DNA from 3 places in the Streptomyces sp. NPDC046859 genome. Region 1 is predicted to be linked to each of the others. Evidence: riboswitches for the same ligand, from Rfam matches in the RefSeq annotation. Region 1 holds a riboswitch; each other region holds the start of a gene.

What was found. A riboswitch is a leader RNA that binds a small molecule or an ion and turns the genes downstream of it on or off. The one in region 1 is predicted to bind thiamine pyrophosphate.
Region 2: linked by a shared signal. The riboswitch ahead of ABZ899_RS18580 (thiamine ABC transporter substrate-binding protein) and the one ahead of thiO (glycine oxidase ThiO) in region 1 are both predicted to bind thiamine pyrophosphate.
Region 3: linked by a shared signal. The riboswitch ahead of thiC (phosphomethylpyrimidine synthase ThiC) and the one ahead of thiO (glycine oxidase ThiO) in region 1 are both predicted to bind thiamine pyrophosphate.

What each region holds. Positions count from the first base shown of each region.
Region 1 covers NZ_JBEYXR010000005.1:41,633-46,749, forward strand. Annotated here, with positions in the region: gene pknB (Stk1 family PASTA domain-containing Ser/Thr kinase) at 1-323, opposite strand, end outside; gene ABZ899_RS08495 (thiazole synthase) at 442-1,236, opposite strand; gene thiS (sulfur carrier protein ThiS) at 1,239-1,439, opposite strand; gene thiO (glycine oxidase ThiO) at 1,436-2,596, opposite strand; TPP riboswitch at 2,594-2,705, opposite strand; gene ABZ899_RS08510 (hypothetical protein) at 2,758-3,105, shown strand; gene ABZ899_RS08515 (FAD-dependent oxidoreductase) at 3,167-4,351, shown strand; gene ABZ899_RS08520 (Rv2175c family DNA-binding protein) at 4,428-4,793, shown strand; gene thiE (thiamine phosphate synthase) at 5,009-5,117, shown strand, end outside.
Region 2 covers NZ_JBEYXR010000011.1:107,653-112,769, forward strand. Annotated here, with positions in the region: gene pyrH (UMP kinase) at 1-388, shown strand, start outside; gene frr (ribosome recycling factor) at 559-1,116, shown strand; gene ABZ899_RS18570 (phosphatidate cytidylyltransferase) at 1,116-2,273, shown strand; gene rlmN (23S rRNA (adenine(2503)-C(2))-methyltransferase RlmN) at 2,584-3,690, shown strand; TPP riboswitch at 3,715-3,820, shown strand; gene ABZ899_RS18580 (thiamine ABC transporter substrate-binding protein) at 3,898-4,986, shown strand; gene ABZ899_RS18585 (iron ABC transporter permease) at 4,962-5,117, shown strand, end outside.
Region 3 covers NZ_JBEYXR010000013.1:8,330-13,446, reverse strand. Annotated here, with positions in the region: gene ABZ899_RS20175 (hypothetical protein) at 1-442, shown strand, start outside; gene thiC (phosphomethylpyrimidine synthase ThiC) at 578-2,380, opposite strand; TPP riboswitch at 2,373-2,562, opposite strand; gene ABZ899_RS20165 (YibE/F family protein) at 2,634-4,136, shown strand; gene ABZ899_RS20160 (SsgA family sporulation/cell division regulator) at 4,211-4,648, opposite strand; gene ABZ899_RS20155 (helix-turn-helix domain-containing protein) at 4,745-5,117, opposite strand, start outside.

The DNA.
Region 1 (5,117 bases):
CGCAGGACGTCCCGCAGGGTGCAGCCGGCGATGTACTCCATCGCGAGATAGACGTACGACCCGTCGGCGCCCTGGTCGAAGACCTGCACCACGTTCGGATGGGCCAGCCGGGCGACGGACTTCGCCTCCCGGATGAACCGCTCGACGAACGCCCCGTCCACCGCCAGCGCCGGATGCATCACCTTGAGCGCGAGCACGCGGTCGAGGCGGGTGTCCAGGGCCCGGTAGACCGTGGCCATCCCGCCGACCGCGATCCGCGCGTCCACGCGATACCGGCCGTCGAGCACCTGCCCGACCAGAGGGTCCTGAAGGGTCGTATCCACGCAGGGGAGTGTACGAGCCGACACCGACACCCCGTCCGGTCCGGCCGGGATCGGGGCGGGACTGCGACCGTCCTGTGACGGACGCCTCACCCTCCGGGCGCCTTGATCGAACGCACGTTCAGAAGGCCGGCCGCTCCGGATCCAGCCGCGCCAGGCCGTCCACCGGGGAGGACGCCTCGGCGAAGTGCCGCCGGGGGATCCGGCCCGCCCGGCGGGCCAGCCGGCCCGCCTCCACCGCGTGCCGCATCGCGTCGGCCATCAGCACCGGCTCCTGGGCCCGCGTCACCGCCGAGGCGAGCATCACGCCCGCGCAGCCCAGCTCCATCGCGAGCGCCGCGTCCGAGGCCGTCCCGGCTCCCGCGTCCAGGATCACCGGCACGCGCGCGTGCTCCACGATCAGCGCGAAGTTGTGCGGATTGCGGATGCCGAGCCCGGAGCCGATGGGGGAGCCCAGCGGCATGACCGCCGCGCACCCGGCGTCCTCCAGCCTGCGCGCCAGCACCGGGTCGTCGTTGGTGTACGGCAGCACCGTGAACCCGTCGTCGACCAGGGTCTCCGCCGCGTCCAGCAGCTCGACCGGGTCCGGCAGCAGGGTCCGCTCGTCGGCGATGACCTCCAGCTTGACCAGGTCCGTGCCGAGCGCCTCGCGGGCGAGGCGGGCCGTCAGCACCGCCTCGCCCGCGGTGAAGCACCCCGCGGTGTTCGGCAGCACCCGGATGCCGAGCCGGTCGAGCACGGAGAGGACCGAGCCGTGCACCGAAGGGTCCACCCGCCGCATCGCGACGGTCGTCAGCTCCGTCCCGGACGCCACGAGTGCCCGCTCCAGCACGTCCAGGCTGGGCGCCCCGCCCGTGCCCATGATCAGCCGCGAGGTGAGGGACAGGTCCCCGATGACGAGGGGGTCGTCGGCCATGGTCAGCCTCCTTGCACGGCGGTCAGGACTTCGACGCGGTCCCCCTCGCGCAGCGGCGTCGACGGCCACTGCGCGCGCGGGACGACGGTCTCGTTCAGGGCGGCGGCCACCCCGGAGGGGGCCGCGGTGAGCAGCCGGACGGCGTCGTCGAGCGCCGTGCCGGGGGCGACCCGCCGCAACTCCCCGTTGAGCGAGATGTTCATGCCGGCTGCTCCTGGGGGGCGGCGGCGAACCGCAGCGGCGTGAAGTCACGGGCCACGTCCGGCAGTTCACCGGTGGTCAGGACGTGCGCCAGGACGTCCCCGGTGACCGGCGCGAGGAGCACGCCGTTGCGGTGGTGCCCGGTGGCGAGCAGCAGCCCGTCCAGGGCGGTCGGGCCGAGCAGCGGCGCGTTGTCGGGGGAGGCGGGGCGCAGGCCCGCCCGGGTCTCGGCCAGCGGCAGCTCGGTGAGGCCGGGCACCAGCTCATGGGCGTCGCGCAGCAGCTCGTACACGCCGCCGGCGGTCACCGTGGTGTCCCAGCCCAGCTCCTCGCTCGTCGCCCCGACGACCAGCTCCCCGCTCTCGCGCGGCACCAGGTACACCTGGCTGCCCCGCACCATCGCCCGCACCGTCCGGCTCAGGAACGGCGCGAGGCCCTGCGGCACGGTCAGCCGCAGCACCTGCCCCTTCACGGGCCGCACGGGCGGCCGTACGGCGTCCGGGACGCCCGCGAGCCGGCCGCTCCGACTGCCGGCCGCGAGGACCACCCGGTCCGCGCGCAGCGCCGTGCCGTCCGTGGTGGTGACCCCCGTCGCCCGGTCCGCCGTGACGTCCAGGCGCCCGGCCCAGGCCCGGTGGAAGGTCACACCGGCCCGCTCGCACGCCTCCAGCAGCGCCCCGGTGAGCAGCCGGGGGTCGATCTGGTGGTCGCCGTCCACCCGCAGCCCGCCGCGCACTCCGGGCGCGAGCATCGGCTCCAGGCGCCGGCACTCCCGCCCGGTCAGCCACTCGGAGTCCAGCCCCGAACGGGTCTGCAGGGCGTGCAGCTCCCGCAGGTGGGCGCGGTCGTCCGCGTCGAGGGCCACGGCCAGCGTGCCGCACCGGCGGTAGCCGAGGGGGTGTCCGGTGAGGTCGGCGAGCTCGGCCGCGAAGTCCGGATAGCGGCGGGCCGAGTCGAGGTTCAGGGCGAGCAGGGTCTGTTCCCCGTAGTGGAGTTCGGTGACCGCGGCCAGCATCCCGGCCGCCACCTGGGCGGCCCCGCCACCCGGCTCCGGGTCCGCCACGGCCGTGGCGAACCCGCGCTGCGCGGCCCGCCACGCCGTGACCAGGCCGATGATCCCGCCCCCGACGACGAGGACGTCTGACGTACGTGAGGACATGGGCGTCCAGCCCCTCCCTTCGCCGGCATGACCCGGATCAGGTTCGTACGGTCGGAGGCCGCCAGCCTCCCTCTCAGCCCGGTGCGTCCGGGCTCCCGCGAGTGCTCTACGGTGGCCACCCTAGCCCGCAGTCCCAGGTATCGGTAAGGGAGCCTCCCCGCATGGCCCGCTCGCTCGACGGTCTCGTCCTCGCCCCCGTCGCCGACCAGGCGCCGGGGCAGGTGGGGACGCGCACCCGGTTCACGTACCACGAGCAGGACGGCGTGGTCTGGGCCGAGTACAGCGGCGGCGACGTGGTGCGCGGGCACCTCGTCGGCACCCGGGACGGCGACCGGCTGGACTTCCGGTACGTGCAGCTCAAGCGGGACGGCACGACCTCCTCGGGCCACTGCGTGTCCACGGTGGGCGAACTCCCCGACGGGCGCGTGCGGCTGACGGAGACCTGGGAGTGGGAGTCGCAGCCGGGCAGCGGCACCAGTGTGGTCGAGCAGGTCCCGCGTCCTGACTGACGGCACGTCACGTGTCTATGGTGATCAGGTGAGCGAGCCAACCACCCAGTCGCAGCGGTCCGTGGTCGTCGCCGGCGCCGGCATGGCCGGTGTGCAGACGGCGGTCGCCCTGCGCGAGAAGGGCTTCACGGGGACGATCACCCTGATCGGCGCCGAGCCCCACCAGCCGTACGACCGCCCGCCCCTGTCCAAGGCCGTGCTGCTCGGCACCGCCGAGGGCTCCGCCTTCGACGTCGACTTCGAGGCGCTCGGCGTCGAACTGCGGCTCGGCTGCGAGGTGCTGGGCGTCCGCACCGCCGACCGCGTCCTGGACACCGAGACCGGGCCCGTCCCCTACGACGCGCTGGTCCTCGCCACCGGCGCCGAACCGCTGCGGCTGCCCGGCACCGAGGGCGTCCCCGGCGTGCACCTGCTGCGCACCCTGGACGACGCCGAGCGGCTGCGCCCGGTGCTCGCCCGGCAGCACGACGTCGTGGTCGTCGGCGCGGGCTGGATCGGAGCCGAGTTCACCACCGCCGCCCGGGAGGCGGGCTGCGCGGTGACCGTCGTGGAGGCCGCCGAGCGGCCGCTCGCGGGCGCCCTGCCCGCCGAGGTGGCCGAGCCGATGGCCGCCTGGTACGCGGACAGCGGGGCCGTGCTGCGCACCGGCACGCGCGTGGAGCGCGTCGAACAGGGCGCCGTCGTCCTGGGCGACGGCACGCGCGTGCCCGCCGGCGCCGTCGTCGTCGGCATCGGGGCCCGGCCCGCCACCGCCTGGCTCACCGGCTCGGACATCGCGCTCGGCGCGCACGGCGAGGTGCTGGCCGACGACCGGCTGCGCACCTCCGCGCCGGACGTGTACGCGGTCGGCGACTGCGCCTCCTTCCCGTCCGGGCGCTACGGCGAGCGGCTGCTGGTCCACCACTGGGACAACGCCCTCCAGGGGCCCCGCACGGTCGCCGCCGACATCCTCGGCGAGACCACCGCGCGCTACGACCCCGTGCCCTACTTCTGGTCCGAGCAGTTCGGCCGGTTCGTGCAGTACGCCGGACACCACCCGGGCGCCGACACGCTGCTGTGGCGCGGCGACCCGGCCGGCCCCGCCTGGTCGGTGTGCTGGCTGCGCGAGGGGCGGCTGGCCGCCCTCCTGGCGGTGGGCCGGCCCCGGGACCTCGCCCAGGGACGGCGGCTGATCGAGGCGGGCACGCCGATGGACGCCTCGCTGCTGACGGACCCCGCGCGGCCCCTGAAGGCGGCGTCGGTGTGACGCGGGGGCAGGCGGCCGCGCCCGGCCGGACCGGCCTGACTTCCGACTGTCGGTGCCAGATGGCAGGCTTGTTCCCGTGACCGAGATTGACGCAAAGATCGATGCTCTCGTCCCCGCCTGGCTCACCGTCCCCGACATCGCCGAGATGCTCGGCGTCGAGGTGACCCGCGTCCGGCAGCTGGTCAAGGAGGGCCAGCTCATCGCCGTACGCCGGGGTGAGAACCGCGCGCTGCACGTCCCCGCCGCCTTCATCGACGGGGACAAGGTCGTCAAGGGCCTGACCGGGACCCTGACGCTCCTGCGGGACGACGGCTTCACGGACGAAGAGATGCTGGAGTGGCTCTTCACTCCCGACCCCTCCCTGCCCGGCACGCCCGCGCAGGCCCTCAGCGAGAACCGCGGCACGGAGGTGAAGCGCCGCGCCCAGGCGCTCGCCGTCTGACCGCCCGTACATCGCCCCTCCGGCCGGTCCCGGGTCGCGTACGACACGCGGCCCGGGGCGCCGGCCGGCAGGCGCACGCCCCGGGCGCGGCGTCCGTATCCCGCGCCCCGCGGTGCACCCGTGCCCGCCGCCGGACCGCGGCGACGGCTCCCGGTACCGTGCCAGCGTCCGGCACCCGCCCGGCACCCGGCACCACCGACCCCAGGGGGCTCCGCATGTCCGACACCGCCCGCGCGCAACTCGCCGACGCCCGGCTGTACCTGTGCACCGACGCCCGCAGGCGCCAGGGCGACCTCGCGGAGTTCCTGGACGCCGTGCTCGCCG
Region 2 (5,117 bases), on a different contig from region 1:
GCTGCGCGCCGTGCGGCACCTGGAGAAGGGCCGTGTGGTCATTTTCGGGGCGGGCATGGGGATGCCGTACTTCTCCACCGACACCACCGCCGCGCAGCGCGCCCTGGAGATCGACGCCGAGGCGCTGCTGATGGGCAAGAACGGCGTCGACGGGGTCTACGACTCCGACCCGAAGACCAACCCGGACGCCGTCAAGTTCGACTCCCTCGGATACGGCGAGGTCATCACCCGGGACCTCAAGGTCGCCGACGCCACGGCGATCACACTGTGCCGCGACAACAAGCTCCCGATCCTCGTCTTCGAGCTTCTGGCGGAGGGCAATATCGCCCGTGCCGTCAAGGGTGAGAAGATCGGCACGCTGGTGGGTGAGCAGGGAGGTCGGGGCTGACGCCTCGGCACCGACCCGTCCGGGGGACGGACGGGACGGACCCTGGCCGGGGGATGGACAATGTCCTGCCGGTCGGGAACCGTGCAGGAAGAAGACGCGACGCAGCCGGCCGCCGCCTCCACCCAGGAACCGCAGCCGGGCCTTTCACTCAAGACACGCAGGAGCAAGTGGTGATCGAAGAGACCCTCCTCGAGGCCGAGGAGAAGATGGAGAAGGCCGTCGTGGTCGCCAAGGAGGACTTCGCCGCGATCCGCACCGGCCGTGCGCACCCGGCGATGTTCAACAAGATCGTGGCCGACTACTACGGTGCGCCGACGCCGATCAACCAGCTCGCCTCGTTCTCCGTGCCGGAGCCGCGCATGGCGGTCGTCACCCCGTTCGACAAGACCGCCCTGCGCAACATCGAGCAGGCGATCCGGGACTCCGACCTCGGCGTCAACCCGAGCAACGACGGCAACATCATCCGTGTGGTGTTCCCCGAGCTCACGGAGGAGCGCCGCCGCGAGTACATCAAGGTCGCCAAGGGCAAGGGCGAGGACGCCAAGGTGTCCATCCGCTCGGTCCGCCGCAAGGCCAAGGACGCCATCGACAAGCTGATCAAGGACGGCGAGATCGGTGAGGACGAGGGCCGGCGTGCGGAGAAGGAGCTCGACGACACCACCCACAAGTACGTCGCTCAGGTGGACGAGCTGCTGAAGCACAAGGAAGCCGAGCTGCTCGAGGTCTGATGAACGACTCTTCCTGGGGCGCGCCGACCGGGGCCGGGCAGGCCGGGTACTGGGGGCCCGACGATCGAGGACCTGTCCAAGGGGCCGACCCGGCGGGTCCCGCGTACGATGCGCCTCAGGCGCAGCAGACTCGCCCGATGCCCATCGTGCCCGACGGACCCGTGTACGGCGGAGACCAGGATGACGATCGGGGGGCCGCTCGGCTGAGCGGCCCCTTGTTCCGCGAGGAACCGTCGCAGGCGCGGCCTCACCACACGCCGCTGGCGCAGCCGTTCCAGGCGGTGCAGCAGAATCCGGAGCCCATGCCCGACGCCTCGCAGCCGGCGCCCCCGCCGCAGAAGAAGAGCGCGGGACGCGACCTGACCTCTGCCATAGGGGTCGGCGTCGGGCTCGGCGTCGTGATCGTGGCGTCCCTGTTCGTCGTCAAGGCCGTGTTCGTCGGTGTGGTCGCCGTGGCCGTGGTCGTGGGCCTGTGGGAGCTGACCAAGCGGCTGGAGGAGCGCAAGGGCATCAGGGCGCCGCTCGTCCCGCTCGCGGTCGGCGGCGCCGCGATGGTGGTCGCCGGATACGTGCGGGGCGCCGAGGGCGCCTGGGTGGCGATGGCGCTGACCGCGCTGGCCGTCCTGGTCTGGCGGATGACGGAGCCGCCCGAGGACTACCTCCGGGACGTCACCGCCGGCGTCTTCGCGGCGTTCTACGTACCGTTCCTCGCCACGTTCGTCACGATGATGCTGACCGCGGACGACGGGCCGTGGCGCGTCCTGACGTTCCTGCTCCTGACCGTCGTCAGCGACACCGGCGCCTACGCCATCGGCTGGCGCTTCGGCCGGACCAAGCTGGCGCCGCGCATCAGCCCCGGCAAGACCCGCGAGGGCCTGCTGGGCGCGGTGAGCTTCGCGATGGTGGCGGGCGCGCTGTGCATGCAGTTCCTGATCGACGACGGCAGCTGGTGGCAGGGCCTGCTCCTGGGCCTCGCGGTCGCGGCCAGCGCCACGCTGGGCGACCTCGGCGAGTCGATGATCAAGCGCGACCTGGGCATCAAGGACATGGGCAGCCTCCTGCCGGGGCACGGCGGCATCATGGACCGCCTGGACTCCCTCCTCCCGACGGCACCGGTGGTGTGGCTGCTGCTGGTGCTGTTCGTGGGGTCGGGCTGATCCGCTGGCTCCGCCCTGCCGGACTGTGACCATGGGGAGCCCCCGCTCTTTCGGAGCGGGGGCTCCGGCGTCGGCGAGGAAGCCTCGAGGACATGCGCCCCCAGTGGAAGCGCCGGCTTCGGCTCGCCCGCGGCGTGTGCGAGGGCGCCGCCGTGACCCCTGACGGCAGGAACCCCGTGTTCGCGGCACCGGAGTACCGGCACGCACTCCGACCGGCGCCTCCTGAAAGCTCGACGTCCGCTCCCGGGTGACCGCCCCCACCCCACTCGCGCCCGGGGTCCCGGAGTTGATCTGCCACACTGGAAGGGTTATGCCTGCACCCGGAGAACTCACATTCGTCGCCCCGCGCGGAGCCAAGAAGCCGCCGCGGCATCTTGCCGATCTCACGCCCGGTGAGCGCAAGGACGCCGTCGCCGCGATCGGCGAGAAGCCGTTTCGTGCCAAGCAGCTCTCGCAGCACTACTTCGCGCGGTACGCGCACGATCCGGAGCAGTGGACCGACATCCCCGCCGGGTCCCGCGCCAAGCTGCGGGAGGAGCTTCTGCCCGAGCTGATGACCGTCGTGCGGCATCTGTCGACCGACCAGGGGGCCACGCGTAAGACGCTGTGGCGGCTGTTCGACGGGACCCTCGTCGAGTCCGTGCTCATGCGGTACCCGGATCGGGTCACCATGTGCATCAGCTCGCAGGCCGGGTGCGGTATGAATTGCCCCTTCTGTGCCACCGGGCAGGCCGGGCTCGACCGGAATCTGTCCACCGCCGAGATCGTTCATCAGATCGTCGACGGGATGCGGGCGCTCAGGGACGGGGAGGTCCCCGGGGGGCCGGCTCGGCTGTCCAACATCGTCTTTATGGGGATGGGCGAGCCGCTCGCCAACTACAACCGGGTCGTCGGGGCCATCCGGCGGCTCACCGATCCGGAGCCGGACGGGATGGGGCTCTCGCAGCGGGGGATCACCGTCTCCACCGTCGGGCTCGTGCCCGCCATCCACCGGCTCGCCGATGAAGGGCTCAAGACCCGGCTCGCCATCTCGCTGCACGCCCCCGACGACGAGCTGCGCGACACCCTCGTCCCCGTGAACACGCGGTGGAAGGTGCGCGAGGTGCTGGACGCCGGGTTCGAGTACGTCGCGAAGAGCGGCCGCCGGCTGTCCATCGAGTACGCGCTCATCCGGGACATCAACGACCAGGCCTGGCGCGGTGACCGGCTCGGGCGGCTGCTCAAGGGCAAGCCCGTGCACGTCAACCTCATTCCGCTGAACCCGACGCCGGGCTCGAAGTGGACCGCCTCGCGGCCCGAGGACGAGAAGGCGTTCGTGGAGGCCATCGCCGCCCATGGTGTACCGGTGACGGTCCGGGACACCCGTGGCCAGGAGATCGACGGGGCGTGTGGTCAGCTCGCCGCCACCGAGCGGTAGTCTGACCGGCGTCAACACATCTGCATATTCCGACAGGGGAGCGCCACAGCGCTGAGAGTGCGGCACCGGCCGCAGACCCTCCGAACCTGGCCCAGGTCATTCTGGGTAGGGAGATCGGTCATCACTCGAGCTGTTGCGCCCTGCCCGAGCCCCCCCGGGGCCACGGGCAGGGCCGCGTCTCTTCCTGGTCAGCCCAGGAGGAATCCAGTGAGCATCACCAAGAAGGCCACGGCCCTCGGCGTCGGGCTCGGTCTCGTCGCCCTGCCGGCGCTGACCGCCTGCGGGTCGTCCGACGACGGCGGCAGCGGCGGCGGTTCGCGGACCGTCACCCTGGTCAGCCACAACTCGTGGGCCGTGTCCAAGGACGTCCTCGCGGGCTTCGAGAAGCAGTCCGGCTACAAGGTCCGGGTCCTCAAGGACGGCGACGCGGGGCAGGCCGTCAACAAGGCCATCCTCACCAAGGACAACCCGCAGGGCGACGTCTTCTTCGGCGTGGACAACACCCTGCTGTCCCGGACCCTCGACAACGGCCTGTTCCAGTCGTACGAGGCCAAGGGCTCCGACCTGGTCCTGCCCGAGTTCCGGGTCGACCAGGACAAGCACCGGGTCACCCCCGTCGACACCGGCGACGTCTGCGTCAACTACGACAAGGCGTACTTCAGCGAGCGCAAGCTGGACCCGCCCACCTCGTTCGGCGACCTGGTCAAGCCCGCGTACAAGAACCTCCTCGTCACCGAGAACGCCTCCACCTCCTCGCCCGGCCTCGGGTTCCTCCTCGGCACCGCCGCCAAGTACGGCGACGACGGCTGGCCGGACTACTGGAAGAAGCTGAAGGCCAACGGCGTCAAGGTCGTCGACGGCTGGGAGCAGGCCTACAACGAGGAGTTCTCCGGTTCGGCCGGCGGGAAGAAGGCGAAGGGCGACCGGCCCCTCGTCGTGTCGTACGCCTCCTCGCCGCCCGCCGAGGTGATCTACGCCGATCCCCGGCCCTCGACCGCGCCGACGGGTGTCGTGGACGGCACATGCTTCCGGCAGGTCGAGTACGCCGGTCTGCTCGGCAACGCGGGCAACCCCGAGGGCGGCAAGGCGCTGATCGACTTCCTGCTGACGAAGACGTTCCAGGACGACATGCCGCTGAACATGTTCGTGTACCCGGTGCGGAAGGACGCCGAGGTGCCGAAGGAGTTCACGGAGTACGGGCCGCCGGCGAAGAACCCCGAGACCATGGACCCGGCGAAGGTCGCCGCCCACCGTGACGACTGGGTCAAGTCGTGGACCTCGCTCGTCCTGAGGTAACGGCACGCCGCACGCGGGGCGCGGCGGCGCGGCTCGGTCTCGTGGCCGTGCCCGTCGCGTTCTTCGCGGTCTTCTTCGCCTACCCGGTCGCCGCGATCGTCGCGCGCGGCCTGAACGTCGACGGGGCGTGG
Region 3 (5,117 bases), on a different contig from region 1:
GAAGATGTTCAATCCCGAGCGAGCCTTCGCCCAGACCATGCTCACCACCGGATGGGTGTTCGGTGCCATCGCGGCGGCGGCCATCCTGGTCGCCGCCGTCGGGCTCCTGCTGACCGCCCTGCGCAACCGACCCACCCTCGACGGCGCGCCCTACGGCGCGCTGAGCGAGGAAGTGATCCTGGCCAGGCAGGCCTGGCGGGAGGCCCTGCTGGAACGCGGCATCCTGCCCTTCCTGCGGGAAGCGCTGGCCGACCCCGGCACGACCGCCGCCCTGCACCCCACCTCACCGTCGACTCCGGCGGGCCGGATGCCGAACCTCGGCTACGGCCGCCCCGGGTTCAGCAGCCCGGACGACGGCCCCGCCGGGGGCCACCGCCCGCGCTTCTCGAGCCCGGACTACACCAGCCCGGACTTCGGAGGCCCGGAACACCAGCCGGAGTGACCCCCGGCTTGCGCCCCGCCACACGAGGCCCTCGCAGGGACCTCCTGCGACGGCCCCCGAGGCAGCCTCCTCGGGGGCGGCGCAAGCCGAGCAGCCTGCAGGGGCCGGGTGATCTGTGCTTCGAGAAGGTACCGATCAGTCCGCCAGCGGCAGGTACACCCTGTTGCCCGCCGCCGCGAACTCCTTGGACTTCTGGGCCATGCCCTCCTCGATCTCCTCCTGCGAGCCGCCGTGCCGCCGGCGGATGTCCTGGGAGATCTTCATGGAGCAGAACTTCGGCCCGCACATGGAGCAGAAGTGGGCCGTCTTGGCGGGCTCGGCCGGCAGGGTCTCGTCGTGGAACTCGCGGGCCGTGTCCGGGTCGAGCGCCAGGTTGAACTGGTCCTCCCAGCGGAACTCGAAGCGGGCGTCGGACAGCGCGTCGTCCCACTCCTGCGCCCCGGGGTGGCCCTTGGCGAGGTCCGCGGCGTGCGCGGCGATCTTGTAGGTGATGACGCCGGTCTTGACGTCGTCACGGTTGGGCAGGCCCAGGTGCTCCTTGGGCGTCACGTAGCAGAGCATGGCGGTGCCCCACCAGGCGATCATCGCGGCACCGATGCCGGACGTGATGTGGTCGTACGCCGGCGCGACGTCCGTGGTCAGCGGGCCGAGCGTATAGAACGGAGCTTCATCGCAGATCTCCTGCTGAAGGTCGATGTTCTCCTTGATCTTGTGCATCGGGACGTGACCCGGGCCCTCGATCATGGTCTGTACGTTGAAACGCTTGGCGATGGTGTTGAGTTCCCCGAGCGTCCGCAACTCCGCGAACTGCGCCTCGTCGTTGGCGTCCGCGATCGACCCCGGCCTGAGGCCGTCGCCCAGCGAGTAGGTGACGTCGTAGGCGGCGAGGATCTCGCAGAGCTCCTCGAAGTTCTCGTACAGGAAGCTCTCCTTGTGGTGCGCCAGGCACCACGCGGCCATGATCGAGCCGCCGCGGGAGACGATGCCCGTCTTGCGGTTCGCCGTGAGCGGCACGTACGGCAGGCGCACGCCCGCGTGGACCGTCATGTAGTCCACGCCCTGCTCGGCCTGCTCGACGACCGTGTCCTTGTAGATCTCCCAGGTCAGTTCCTCGGCCTTGCCGTCGACCTTCTCCAGCGCCTGGTAGAGCGGCACCGTGCCGATGGGGACGGGGGAGTTGCGCAGCACCCACTCGCGCGTGGTGTGGATGTTGCGGCCGGTGGAGAGGTCCATGACCGTGTCGGCGCCCCAGCGGGTCGCCCAGGTCATCTTCTCGACCTCCTCCTCGATGGAGGAGGTCACGGCGGAGTTGCCGATGTTGGCGTTGACCTTCACCAGGAACCGCTTGCCGATGATCATCGGCTCGATCTCCGGGTGGTTGACGTTGGCGGGCAGCACCGCCCGGCCCGCGGCGATCTCCGCACGGACCACCTCGGGGTCGACGTTCTCCCGGATCGCCACGAACTCCATCTCGGGGGTGATCTCCCCGCGGCGGGCGTAAGCGAGCTGGGTGACGGCCTGTCCGTCGCGGCTGCGCCGGGGCTGGCGCGGCCGTCCCGGGAACACCGCGTCGAGGTTGCGCAGTCCCCCTCGCGGCGCTGTGTGCTTGATGCCGTCGTCCTCGGGCCGGACGGGCCGGCCCGCGTACTCCTCGGTGTCCCCGCGGGTGACGATCCAGTTCTCCCGCAGCGGGGGCAGCCCGCGGCGGACGTCGGTCTCGGCGGCTGGATCGGTGTACGGGCCCGACGTGTCGTACAGCGTGACCGACTGCCCGTTGGTGAGGTGCACCTGGCGGACCGGCACCCGCAGATCGGGGCGTGAGCCCTCGATGTACGCCTTGTGCCAGCCGATGGACTTTTCGGCCTCCGCGGAGACTTCGCCCTGCAAGGGCGATTCGTCCTGGTTCGAGGCAGGCGTGCGTGCGTCCTTGATGGTCATGAGACCTACTCCCTACGCCGGCATTACCCGGTAACAGGTTCGGCGGTCGACGCAGCGGTATCCGTCTGCCGACGTCTCGTGTGAAACGTCACTCGTGACGAGTGATGTTTCATGTGAAACATCGCTGGGACGGAGGTCAGCGCCCTCTCAGCCCGGTGCTCCGAGCTCCCGCGTGTACAAAGGTGGTTCCACGCTAGCGCCAGTTCGGGCGCGCTGAACAGAGGGCCCTCTCCGTTCTTGCGATGATCGATCGGTGACCACGATGCATGAACCTCCGTACCCGCCGCACGAACCGCGCCGCGGCCAAGGCCCGGGAAACGGCCCCGCGCGGCACAACGACCGTGACGAGCAGCGGGGTTCGGGAGCGCCCGGGGGCGGGCCCGACAGCGGGCACGAACACGGGCAGGGATCCGGGCACGGGCACTCCCACAGCCACTCCCACGGTCCGGCCGCTCCTGTCTCCCGGCATCTGCGCAAGGTCATCGCGGCCGTCCTGATCCCGTTCGCCGCGGCCGTGGTGGTCGGCCTCACGGTGCTCTGGCCGGGCGGTGCCCCGGCGCACGAGCGCACCGGGGTCGGCTTCGACCGACAGACCCAGCAGGCCACGGTCACGAAGGTGGTCGAGCTGAGCTGCAAGGAGGTGGGCGCCGGCGGAGCTCCGCCGGCCGGGGACACCTCCGCCGCGGAAGGCTCCTCCACCGGCGAGGGCTCCTCCGCGGCGCGGGAGGAGAGCGGTACCTGCAAGAAGGCGACGATCCGCGTCGACACGGGGAAGGACAAGGGCCGTACGTTCACGGAGATCGTCCAGCCCGACCAGTCACGGCAGTTGAGCGAAGGTCAGGAGGTCGTGGTCGCCTACGAGCCCTCTGCCCCCAAGGACCTCCAGTACGCCGTCGCCGACGTCAACCGGCGCGTCCCGCTCTCGGTGCTCGCCGGGATCTTCGCCGTCGCCGTCGTGCTCGTCGGACGGCTGCGGGGCGTCATGGCCCTGGTCTCGCTGGCGATCAGCTTCCTGCTGCTCAACTTCTTCATCCTGCCGGCGATCCTGCAGGGCTCGAACCCGCTGGTCGTCGCGGTGGTGGGGGCGAGCGCCATCATGCTGATCGCGCTCTACCTGTGTCACGGCCCGTCGGCGCGTACATCGGTCGCGGTCCTCGGCACCCTCATCTCGCTCCTGCTGATCGGGGTCCTGGGCTCGGTGTTCATCGACTGGGCAGCGCTCACCGGCAACACCGACGACAACACGGGCCTCATCCACGGCCTGTACCCGTCGATCGACATGAGCGGTCTGCTGCTGGCCGGGATCATCATCGGCTCGCTCGGTGTGCTCGACGACGTGACGGTCACCCAGACGTCCGCGGTCTGGGAGCTGCACGAGGCCAATCCGACGATGGGCTGGCGCGGGCTGTACCGGGCGGGCATCCGCATCGGGCGCGACCACATCGCGTCGGTCGTCAACACGCTCGTCCTCGCCTACGCGGGCGCCGCGCTGCCCCTGCTGCTGCTCTTCTCCATCGCCCAGAGCGGCGTCGGCACGGTCGCCAACAGCGAGCTGGTGGCGGAGGAGATCGTGCGGACGCTGGTGGGCTCCATCGGCCTCGTCGCCTCCGTGCCGGTGACGACGGCCCTGGCTGCGCTGGTGGTCTCGGCCGACCGGCCCGAGCCCGGCACGGCGCCCGTGGGGGCCCGGCCGGCCGTGGCGGGCGCCGCACCGGCCGCGGGGCGGGGTGGGCGGGGGCGGCGGCGCAAGCGGTGAGGCAGGACCTCCGAGTCGCCCCCGACCTCCGCTGAAGCGTTACGCCACTGCCGCCCCCAGCTTGTTGTGACGCCTCAGCCCGCGCTCTGCTCCTCCGCGAGGATGCGGTCCAGGGCCTCGTCGAGATACGCGTCGAAGTCGGCGAGCGCCCCCTCCTGCCCGAGCGGCACCAGCTTGTCGGTGCGGTCCAGGAATGCCACGAGCGGTGCGACGGAGGAGCGGAACAGCGCCTGATCCGGGCCGACCTGGAGCCGGATCAGCACGTCGCCCAAGGTGTCGGAGCCGGCCGGCGAGACCCGTACATCGCCCTCGCCGCAGGGCGTGCCCACGCCGTCGACCAGCAGCTCGCGACCGAAGGCCCAGGTGACCGGGGCATCACCGGGCAGATGGAACGTGAGCCGCACGGCATAGGGATCACAGGTCTCGTAGCGCAGTTCCACCGGGATGCGGAAGGAGAGCTCCTCCGAGACGAGAAAGCTCATCATGACCTCTGCCTGTACGGACTCGCGCATCGCCTACCCCGCCGGTTGCCTTCGACTGGCCGGGACGGACCCCGACACTGGTGGAATCTTGCTGAACGTACACGAGAGATCACAAGGAGTGAGTTTTCAGATGCTGATAGAGAGTGCGAGTGACCCCAGGAGCCGGCCGATCTCGACCTGAAGCTGGTGCACCGTCGAGTGCAGCCGGTCGGCCTGGTGGAGGGGGAGGGACAGGGCCATCGTCGCGGCCGTCGTGCCCACCGTGATCGGGATGGCCGCGCACACCGTGCCCAGCGCGTACTCCTGACGTTCGGTCACGGGGGCCATGCGCCCGACCTGGTCCAGACGTCGTAGCAGGCTATGGCTGTCCGCGACCGTGTAGGGCGTGAGGGCACGCACGGGATACCGGTCCAGATGGTCCCGGCGGGCCTCCTCGTCCAGTTGGGAGAGCAGGCACTTGCCGATGGCGTGGGCATGGCCGGTCTCACGGAAGTCGGCC